Regions from separate parts of the Vibrio sp. PSi01 genome, predicted to be linked through region 2. Evidence: predicted binding sites of a transcription regulator. Region 2 holds the regulator's gene; each other region holds the start of a gene.

Region 1 (3,476 bases), on a different contig from region 2:
TTTAAATCGCTACCTATTTGAAGATCTATCAGTACGTGGTGAATTGGTACAAATCGATGAAGCGTACCAACAGATTATTTCTAGCAAGGAATACCCAGCGCCAGTTCAAAAGCTACTGGGCGAGCTATTGGTTTCAACGACGCTATTAACAGCGACCCTAAAGTTTGAAGGCTCTATTACCATGCAATTGCAAGGTGATGGCCCAGTATCTCTAGTTGTTATCAATGGCGATCACGACCAAAAGATCCGCGGTGTCGCTCGCTTTGAAGGCGAGATTGCTGATGATGCAGGCCTACACGACCTAATGGGTAAAGGCCACCTAGTGATCACCATCGATCCTAAGAAAGGTGAACGTTACCAAGGTATCGTTGGTCTGGAAGGCGAAACGCTTGCTGACGTTCTTGAAGGTTACTTTGCTAACTCAGAACAGCTTAAGACTCGTCTATGGCTGCGCACTGGCGAACATGAAGGCAAAGCTCACGCTGCAGGTATGCTTTTACAAGTTATGCCTGACGGCACAGGTACGCCAGATGATTTCGAGCATCTAGAGCAACTAACCGACACCGTTAAAAACGAAGAGTTGTTCTCTTTAGAAGCTAACGAACTGCTTTACCGTCTATACAACCAAGAGAAGGTTCAGGTATTTACACCTCAACCGGTTGAGTTCTTCTGTGGCTGTTCACGTGATCGAAGCGCTGCGGCTATCATTACTGTTGCTCAAGAAGAGATTTACGACATTCTAAGCACGGAAGGTAGTGTGGGACTACACTGCGATTACTGTGGCACAAACTACTCGTTCGACAAAAATGATGTAGATGCTCTTTACGCAGAAGCGGCAGATAAAGGCAGCAATACGGTTCATTAATTTACGGCGTACCAAAAACACGTAATTTACCCCAAAAAGGTCAGCACTCAGCTGGCCTTTTTTGTGATCAAAATAGCGCAAACTCCGTAACATCTCGTAATAAAATCACCGCTTAATTTTAATCAATTAATAATGTTCTCGCCCCTAGCGCAAAGGTTTGCGTACAGGATAGACTAGTTGGGCCAATATGTGACGAGGCGCTTAAAACCCCAAGGTTAATATGGATATTTTTTGAGCTGTATCCCTGTTTCCCCCGAGCCTCGTTGCTAGCATGGTGAGCAGATAACAATAAAAAATTATTACAAAATCCCTACAAAATATCCTACAAGGAGCACCTATGACCGTTATGGAACATACTAAGGCTGCACAAATTGATCTAACTAAGCACGGACTGACTGGCGTTACCGAAGTTCTTCGTAATCCTAGCTACGAGCAGTTATTCGTTGAAGAAACACTGCCGGGTCTAGAAGGCTACGAAAAAGGCGTAGTAACGGAACTAGGCTCCGTTGCGGTTGATACTGGTATCTTTACTGGCCGCTCACCAAAAGATAAGTACATTGTTAAAGATGACACAACACGCGATACCATGTGGTGGTCAGATCAAGGCAAAAATGACAACAAACCGATTACCACTGAAGTATGGGACGAGCTGAAAGAGCTTGTAACAACTCAGCTATCTGGCAAGCGTCTGTTTGTCATCGACGGTTATTGTGGTGCTAACCCAGATACGCGTTTAAGTGTGCGTATTATCACTGAAGTAGCGTGGCAAGCGCACTTCGTTAAGAACATGTTCATTCGTCCAACCGACGAAGAACTAGCAACGTTCGAACCTGATTTCGTGGTAATGAACGGTGCTAAAACAACCAACCCTAACTGGGAGAAACAAGGTCTAAACTCTGAGAACTTTGTCGCTTTCAACCTGACTGAACGTGTTCAGATCATTGGCGGTACCTGGTACGGCGGTGAGATGAAAAAAGGTATGTTCGCAATGATGAACTACCTACTACCTCTACAAGGTATTGCTTCAATGCACTGTAGTGCAAACGTTGGCGAGAAAGGCGATGTCGCTATTTTCTTCGGTCTATCAGGCACTGGTAAAACAACCCTATCAACCGATCCTAAACGTGAGCTAATCGGTGATGATGAGCACGGTTGGGATGACGATGGTATCTTCAACTTTGAAGGTGGTTGTTACGCGAAGACAATTCGTCTATCTAAAGAAGCTGAACCTGAAATCTACAACGCAATCCGTCGTGATGCACTACTAGAGAACGTAACGGTTCGTGGCGATGGTTCTATCGATTTTGATGACGGTTCAAAAACAGAGAACACTCGTGTTTCTTACCCGATTCATCACATCGACAACATTGTTAAACCAGTATCAAAAGCAGGTCACGCTCAAAAAGTTATCTTCCTGACCGCTGATGCATTTGGTGTTCTACCGCCAGTATCTAAACTGACTCCAGAACAAACGAAGTACCACTTCCTATCTGGCTTCACAGCGAAACTAGCGGGTACAGAGCGCGGTATTACTGAGCCAACTCCTACGTTCTCTGCTGCGTTCGGTGCTGCATTCCTAACTCTTCACCCAACTCAGTACGCTGAAGTGCTTGTGAAACGTATGGAAGCGGCGGGAGCAGAAGCTTACCTAGTGAACACTGGTTGGAACGGCACAGGCAAACGTATCTCGATTCAAGATACTCGTGGCATCATTGACGCTATCTTAGATGGCTCAATCGACCAAGCGGATACTAAGGTTATCCCTATGTTTAACCTAGAAGTACCGCTAGCGTTGCACGACGTAGATCCTACGATTCTTGACCCGCGTGATACGTACACTGATCCATTGCAGTGGGAAAGCAAAGCGAAAGATCTAGCAGAGCGCTTCATCAACAACTTTGACAAGTACACAGATAACGCTGAAGGTAAGTCACTGGTTGCTGCAGGTCCACAACTAGACTAACCCTAAAGTCTGCTCGGGGTTGAGCGAAATGCAAAGACCCTGTTTCAAAATGATATTTTTGTAGCAAGCCCCTCTTTTGAGGGGCTTTTTTGTTGCTGCTTACCCATTTTTGTTCCACTCTGTTTTAAGACTAGTGAAAATTAAGGCTTTCAAGGAATGAAAAAGGTATTCATGGTGCTCGGCATTGTGCTTTCCATCATCGTTGCACTTCTCGCGGCGCTGCTATTAAGCTTACAAACTCAATACCGAGCTGATGTTGCTAACTTTTTTATCAAGCATACGATTGAACAACCTGTACTCATTGAAGATATTGAGTATCAGGCGCCGTATCACATCACCTTGATGGGCATCACCCACAACCAACCTAAACAGCAAACGCCTCTTTATATCGATAAGATCGATATCTGGTTCAGTTCAGACTCTCTTATTGAAGCCAAGCTGGTTTTAGACTCGGTGTTAATCAGCGGACTCCAGTTAGAAGCTGACGATCTGGAAACACTCACATCGGTATTGACTCAACCAAGTCTCAAACTCCATCAGTTGGCCATCAATAATCTAGATTTCTCGACTCCAGACTTTAATACACGAGGCATCAACCTCCAGATCTCCGAACCCATTTGGGGGGACAACCGTTCACTGCTGCCCTAT
Region 2 (3,476 bases):
CTTCGCCTGGTAAGTTGATGTCCAGCATAATGAGATCAACGTTGTTTTCTTCCAACACGTTTCTCATCTGAGCGCCGCTCTCAGCTTCACTCACTGTGTAACCTTCGTTCTGGAAATATCCAACCAGTTTACTGCGGGTTACCACATCATCTTCTACGACCAATACGTGATAGCTCATCTACACCACTTTTCTTATTTAATAGTTTCAATGACTATTCTATTCATGACTAGTAACAATTCTAGTGGTACTGAAGATAAAAGCCAGAAACATGGATTTTTTTTGATACAAGACAATCTTAAACCTTGCTATTTATCGTCCATCGCAATTCAATATAGGCATTACTACGAACGAGTCACTTTGCGCTTAGCAAATAACCTTGTTATTCAGCCTTGGTGTGCTTGTACCCAAATGACTTAACGGCGCTGGGTATATAAACATCACAAGACTAAATCAGGATCTATGAAATGAAAGATACGAAAGCATTCAACGAGCAAAGAGCAGAAATTTACTGGTGGTTATCAAGCTTATTCGCCAAAGAGCTCACTCAAGAAGAACTCGATCACTACCACTCTGTTGAAATTCGTTCTTTCCTTTCTGGTTTAGGTTCGAATGAAGCTCTAAAGCCTTCGATTGATAAGCTTGTAGACGCATTGAACCGTCTACAAACACGTGAAGATGCCCAACTGGAACTGTCTGCTGACTTCTGCGACCTTTTCTTGAAGACAGACAAACATGGTGCTTTACCTTACGCTTCAATGTACATCGGCGAAACAGGTCTATTAAACGATAAGCCAGCTAAAGACATGGAAGACATCATGGCTAAGCACAACTTAATCGTGAACCAAGACTTAAAAGAACCTGCAGATCACATTGCTATCGAACTCGACTTCCTTGGCAATCTAATCATCCGTTCAAATGAAACTGAGCTTGAAGAAGAATTAGAGAAATCGTTCGTCATTCAACAGCAGTTTATCGATCAGCAACTACTTACTTGGTTGCCAAAGTTTAATGTGAAATGTCATGACGTTGACCAGTTTGGTTTCTACGCTTCGGTCTCGTCTTTGCTACTCGCATTTTGCAATTTAGACACTCAATATTTAGCTGGTGAATAAGTTCGCCCAACGACTAGGTAAATAAATTCAGTAGAATGTGACAATTCACCCGGATTTCTGGGTGAATTATATTGCGAGTAATTTCTAGTCAGTCTAAAATTGTGACCGCAAACGATAAAATATGAAACATTCACGAAATGCTAAGCTTATTTAAGTTCAAAGCATTTCGGTGTTAAGACAAGCCGCTCAATAGCGGTTTTTTGTTTTTTAGCACTTTAGTACCCAAAGAGCCCTACAAATTTAAGCTCTTAGTTAAGTAGCTTAACGGCTACTTTATTCCGTACTTTGGGAAAGTAGCTTCTAATAGGATAAAACCATGGCCACTATAAAAGATGTCGCTCGCTTAGCAGGCGTATCAACAACAACCGTTTCTCACGTAATCAACAAAACACGTTTTGTCGCAGAAGCGACTCAAGAAAAAGTAAACAAAGCCGTAGACGAACTAAACTATGCACCGAGTGCTGTTGCTCGTAGTTTGAAATGTAATACAACACGCACTATCGGCATGCTAGTAACTCAGTCAACCAACCTATTCTTCTCTGAGGTTATCGATGGCGTAGAGAGCTACTGCTACCGTCAAGGCTACACTTTGATTTTGTGTAACACAGGCGGTATTTATGAGAAGCAACGTGATTACATTCGAATGCTTGCAGAGAAGCGTGTAGATGGCATCTTGGTTATGTGTTCAGACCTAACTGAAGAACTAAGAGAAATGTTAGACCGTCACGCTGACATTCCTAAAGTAGTGATGGACTGGGGTCCTGAGAGCTCTCAAGCCGACAAGATCATTGATAACTCTGAAGAAGGTGGCTACCTAGCGACCAAGTACCTTATTGAACGCGGTCACTCTAAGATTGCTTGTTTAAGTGGCCACTTAGATAAAGCAGCCTGTGTTGAACGTATCGCAGGATACAAACGTGCATTTGACGAAGCTAATATTGCCACTGACGAACGCTTGATCATTGAAGGTAACTTTGAATGTGATACTGCTGTTATAGCAGCAGATAAGATTGTTGAGATGAAAGATCGCCCAACGGCAGTGTTCTGTTTCAACGACACCATGGCACTAGGTTTGATGAGTCGATTACAAGAAAAAGGAATTCGCATTCCTGAAGATATATCAGTTATTGGTTACGATAACATCGAACTCGCTGAATATTTCTCCCCACCATTGACCACGGTTCACCAACCGAAGCGTCGTGTTGGTAAAAATGCATTCGAAATTTTGTTAGAACGCATCAAAGATAAAGATCATGAAAAACGCGTTTTCGAAATGCACCCTGAAATTGTTGAACGAAGTACAGTTAAAACGTTAAATTAATTGATAAATTCAGTTTATTCTAATCAAGCGCACCTTTAGGTGCGCTTTTTTTATCAACAACATTAATGAACCTGGTATCATAACAGCAAGATCATTAATTGAAGCAATATCACATTTTGAAATAACAAGTGTGAGCTTCATTCAACAAAAACTTTATTCTATTTAATCAGTCACGCACAGGGCAAACCACTCGAAAGAGTGAGACGCAAAGCTTCCGGCCTAAACCACTCGTTGGTATGGTAGCGGGGTTACCGATGGCAAAATGCAGTGGTTACTAATAATTTAGTAATTTACGGCTTATTGACAATTTAGTTGCAACATTTTGCTAATCTCTCGGACCTGCTTATTTGGTGGCGTAGTTCAAATACACCGAGATAAATAACATGGATAAACCGATACTAAAGGACTCAATGAAGTTATTTGAGTCCCTAGGAAAAATAAAATCACGTTCAATGTTTGGTGGCTTCGGTCTTTTTGCCGATGACACGATGTTTGCTCTGGTTGTAAATGACCAGTTGCATATACGAGCGGACAAATGCACAACAAAACAATTTGAACAACAAGGGTTTCAACCTTACGTTTACAAAAAACGTGGCTTCCCTGTTGTTACTAAATATTTCGCTTTGCCTGAAGGCCTGTGGCAGGATCAAGAAAAAATCTTGCAGCTTGCGACTACGTCTTTGGGTTTTGCTAAAGATGAAAAAGCTGAACAGTCTTCTGCTAAACCAACTCGATTAAAAGACCTTCCTAACCTTCGACTTGCTACCGAGCGCATGTTGAAAAAGGCTGGGATAGATTCCGTAGAACGTTTATATGAATCTGGCTCTGTAAACGCGTTTAACGCCATCAAGGAATCTCACGCGTCCTCTGTCAGTATCGAGTTACTTTGGGCGCTAGAAGGTGCGATTAATGGTACACATTGGTCTGTTATACCGCAGCAGCGTCGCGAAGAGCTTATCAGTCGCGTAAATTAACATTATCAGTTAAAACTACACATAACTAAGCCGCATTTATGCGGCTTTTTTTTATATCTGTTGAAAGT
Region 3 (3,476 bases), on a different contig from region 2:
ATTGAGCTCAGATTGACAGAGGCTTGGACAGCGAGTCGCTGCTTTACAGATAGGACAGTGATTTTCGATCAAGATATAGTTATCACCTTGTTCTTGAAGTTCTGCCATGTAGCCTTCTTCTTCGCGAAGTTGGGTGAGTTTTTCAAGTTTACTGATCAGATTATTACAGTCGGATAGAGCGGCTTGATATTGCTTAAGAGTGTGCTGTTCACGTTCAGCTGCAACTTTAGCTAAGCCTTCTTTGCCAAATAGGTTTTCGACAGCGTCAATCACCTGAATGGTGAGTTCACCGTGTCGGTCTGAGAATTGACTATGCCCTTGCTGAGTCAGAGACCAGTGGCGGGTAGGGCGTCCCACTTTTACTTTTACGTCATGAAACGCAAGAATACCGTCATCTTCCAAACTTTGCAGGTGCTGTCTTGCACCCATTGTCGTCATGCCAAATTCTTCTGACAATTGTTTCGCGGTTACCGCGCCTTGACGCTTAATGGTTTGTAAGATTTTGTCGCTCGTTTTCATACTATCCCTACCTCATGAACCTTACTATTATGGGGCAAGGTGTTTATAAAGCAAACCATTTACTATATTGATAACCATTTACTATATTGATTGTAAATGGTGCCATTCTCGTAGGACATAAAACAAAAGGCTGATACTTGGTATCAGCCTTCGAATGTTTTGTTTAACCGAGCTTAGGTTTACAGGATATGACCCACTACTTCTGGGTCTTTACGCTCTAGATAGTGGATAGACTTGATACGACGGATCGTACGGCAGCGACCACGGATAAGCAGTGTTTCTGTGGTTGCGATATTACCTTTGCGAGAAATACCTTCTAGTAAGTCACCCTTAGTGATACCTGTTGCTGAGAATACAACGTTGTCGCTGCGCGCCATGTCTTCCATTTTTAACACGATGCCCGCTGTTACGCCCATTTCAGCACAACGTTCTAGTTCAATTTCGCCGTGTTTACGGTTTTCTTCTGTGTCGCCTTTGACTTCATGACGAGGGAGAAGACGGCCGTGCATGTCGCCGTCTAGTGCGCGAATAACCGCAGCAGAAACCACACCTTCAGGTGCACCGCCGATGCAGTACATGACGTCTACTTCGCTATCTGGCATACACGTTAGGATTGAAGCAGCAACATCACCATCAGGCACTGCAAATACACGGACGCCCATTGCTTGCATGTCAGCGATGATTTGATCGTGACGAGGTTTAGCAAGCGTGGTTACTACTAGAGTATCGAGTGTTTTACCTAATGCTTTAGCGATGTTTTCGAGGTTCTCGGTCAATGGAAGCTCTAGGTCAATCACGCCTTTAGCGCCAGGGCCTACTACCAATTTTTCCATGTACATATCAGGCGCTTTAAGGAAGCTGCCTTTTTCGCCTGCAGCAAGTACTGCCAATGCATTTGATTGACCCATTGCTGTCATGCGTGTCCCTTCAATTGGGTCAACTGCGATGTCGACAGCGTCGCCGCCTACACCTACGTTTTCGCCGATGTATAGCATGGGTGCATCATCGATTTCACCTTCGCCGATAACAATCTCACCGCTAATTTCGGTTTTGTTTAATAGGCTACGCATTACTTCTACAGCAGCGCCATCTGCAGCGTTTTTATCGCCACGGCCAAGCCACTTGTAACCAGCTAGTGCTGCACCTTCTGTGACACGAGAGAATGACATTGCTAAATCGCGTTTCATGCGGACTCCAAAATTTTCAAAGGGGGAATAGAAATTTCGCGGCGAATTTTACCATATCCAAAAGGAAACGTTTGCCTTTTTGTTTTTTGGGGATTGCTCTTGATCAATTTGCGGTCGAAAACCGGTAATATTCATCAAAATAATCAGTCTGTTGTTGCGTTGGTAATAGTTCACGTCAATATTCGGTAAAAAGCGCTGTTTTTTTCATCGAATGACGCAAAATATCGAATATATTGAGTGTTTATCCTTGCTCTGCTGAGTAGAATGGGGAAATAAGTGGAGTGAACCTTCACCATCAAACGAATAACTTAAAGGTAGGCCAGAATGTCTTTTGAAGTACTAGAGCAGCTAGAAGCAAAAATTCAAACAGCAGTAGATACAATTGCACTTCTTCAAATGGAAGTGGAAGAGCTTAAAGAAGAGAAACAAGCACTAGCAACTGAAGCTAGTGAGCTTAAAGCAAGTCGTCATGAGCTAGAGCAAAAAACTCAGCAAATGCAGGAAGAGCATTCTGCATGGCAAGATCGTATCCGTAACCTTCTTGGTAAAATGGATGACGTAGAGTAATTGACTCTTCGGATTTAAAAAAACGCCCGCTACTGATTAGCGGGCGTTTTTGTTTGTGTTCTAATGCTTCGTACTCTTATGCTTTGTTTTATTATTCAAAGCTGAGTTACTCGACCTCTTCTTCTTCAACATCCAGATCAAGTTCTACATCCAGAGGCTCTGCAGAAAGGATGATGCCGGTGTTGTCTGCGTAGAGGTAATCTTCCGGTAAGAAGGTCACGCTACCAAAGTTAACCGGTACATCAATCTCACCTACTCCACCTTGGCTTGCGCCGACAGGTATAGAGGCTAGGGCTTGAATACCTAGGTTCATATCTTCAAGCTCATCGACTTCACGCACACAGCCGTAAACCACAATACCTTCCCACTCATTGTCTTCGGCAAGTAGGGCTATCTCCGCATCGATCAGCGCTTTACGTAGTGAGCCGCCACCATCGATTAACAACACTCGTCCCAAGCCATCTTGCTCTAATACGGAGCGAATCAAAGCGTTGTCTTCAAAACACTTTAATGTCGTGATCTGTCCGGCGAAGGATGCTCGTCCACCGAAGTTGCTGAACATTGGTTCCACGACATCCACTTGATCCAGATATATGTCGCACAGTGCTGAAGTGTTGTATTCCATTTGCGTACCTTTTGAACAATGAGCTTAGTTTGAGTATATCGGTGCTTGATCCCTTTGCAATGATTAGTCTCAATTAACTCAGTAGAGTTTGAGCTACGACAACCCCTGCAAACAATAGGTTAGTGACCAGTGAGCATTTCACAATGACAGGCATCATCGGCGCTATTTGTGCTGGCTTCTCTGTTTCCCACACGGCCTTGCCATGCTTATAGACAATAATAATGCTGAGTAAAAACGGTAGACTGATCCAGACTGGTTTTTCTTGAATGAGTAGGTACAGAGCGAAAGACGCGAGAGCCAATCCAAGAAGTGCAAAGTGGTATTGCTTAGCTTTGCGTTGTCCTAGACGAACGGCCATGGTGCGTTTCCCGCATTCACTGTCGTTTTCGATATCACGCATGTTATTGATATTGAGTACCGCAACCGCCATCAGTCCGCAGCCTAACGCTGGAAGAAATAGACTTGGTTCAACATGACCAGTGTGTAAGAAGTAAGTACCAGAAACACCTAACAAACCAAAGAAGATAAAGACAGATAAGTCCCCTAGGCCAATATATCCATAGGGTTTGTTGCCTACG

The links. The regulator PurR, encoded in region 2, represses purine synthesis genes. The targets are predictions, from matches to a motif close to TNANGNAAACGTTTNCNTNA.
Region 1: a site for PurR is predicted at 1,011-1,030, ahead of pckA (phosphoenolpyruvate carboxykinase (ATP)). Genes of this name have one in related genera too.
Region 3: a site for PurR is predicted at 1,766-1,785, ahead of glpX (class II fructose-bisphosphatase). Genes of this name have one in related genera too.

Annotation. Positions count from the first base shown of each region.
Region 1 is NZ_JBHNYN010000015.1:85,404-88,879, forward strand. Features, by position in the region: gene hslO (Hsp33 family molecular chaperone HslO) at 1-865, shown strand, start outside; gene pckA (phosphoenolpyruvate carboxykinase (ATP)) at 1,203-2,828, shown strand; gene ACFI6G_RS17610 (AsmA family protein) at 2,985-3,476, shown strand, end outside.
Region 2 is NZ_JBHNYN010000003.1:362,087-365,562, forward strand. Features, by position in the region: gene torR (two-component system response regulator TorR) at 1-178, opposite strand, end outside; gene torD (molecular chaperone TorD) at 466-1,113, shown strand; gene purR (HTH-type transcriptional repressor PurR) at 1,430-2,434, shown strand; cyclic di-GMP riboswitch class I at 2,605-2,690, shown strand; gene ACFI6G_RS06950 (TfoX/Sxy family DNA transformation protein) at 2,818-3,408, shown strand.
Region 3 is NZ_JBHNYN010000012.1:71,956-75,431, reverse strand. Features, by position in the region: gene ACFI6G_RS15815 (helix-turn-helix transcriptional regulator) at 1-519, opposite strand, end outside; gene glpX (class II fructose-bisphosphatase) at 699-1,706, opposite strand; gene zapB (cell division protein ZapB) at 2,031-2,273, shown strand; gene rraA (ribonuclease E activity regulator RraA) at 2,380-2,898, opposite strand; gene ACFI6G_RS15795 (1,4-dihydroxy-2-naphthoate polyprenyltransferase) at 2,972-3,476, opposite strand, start outside.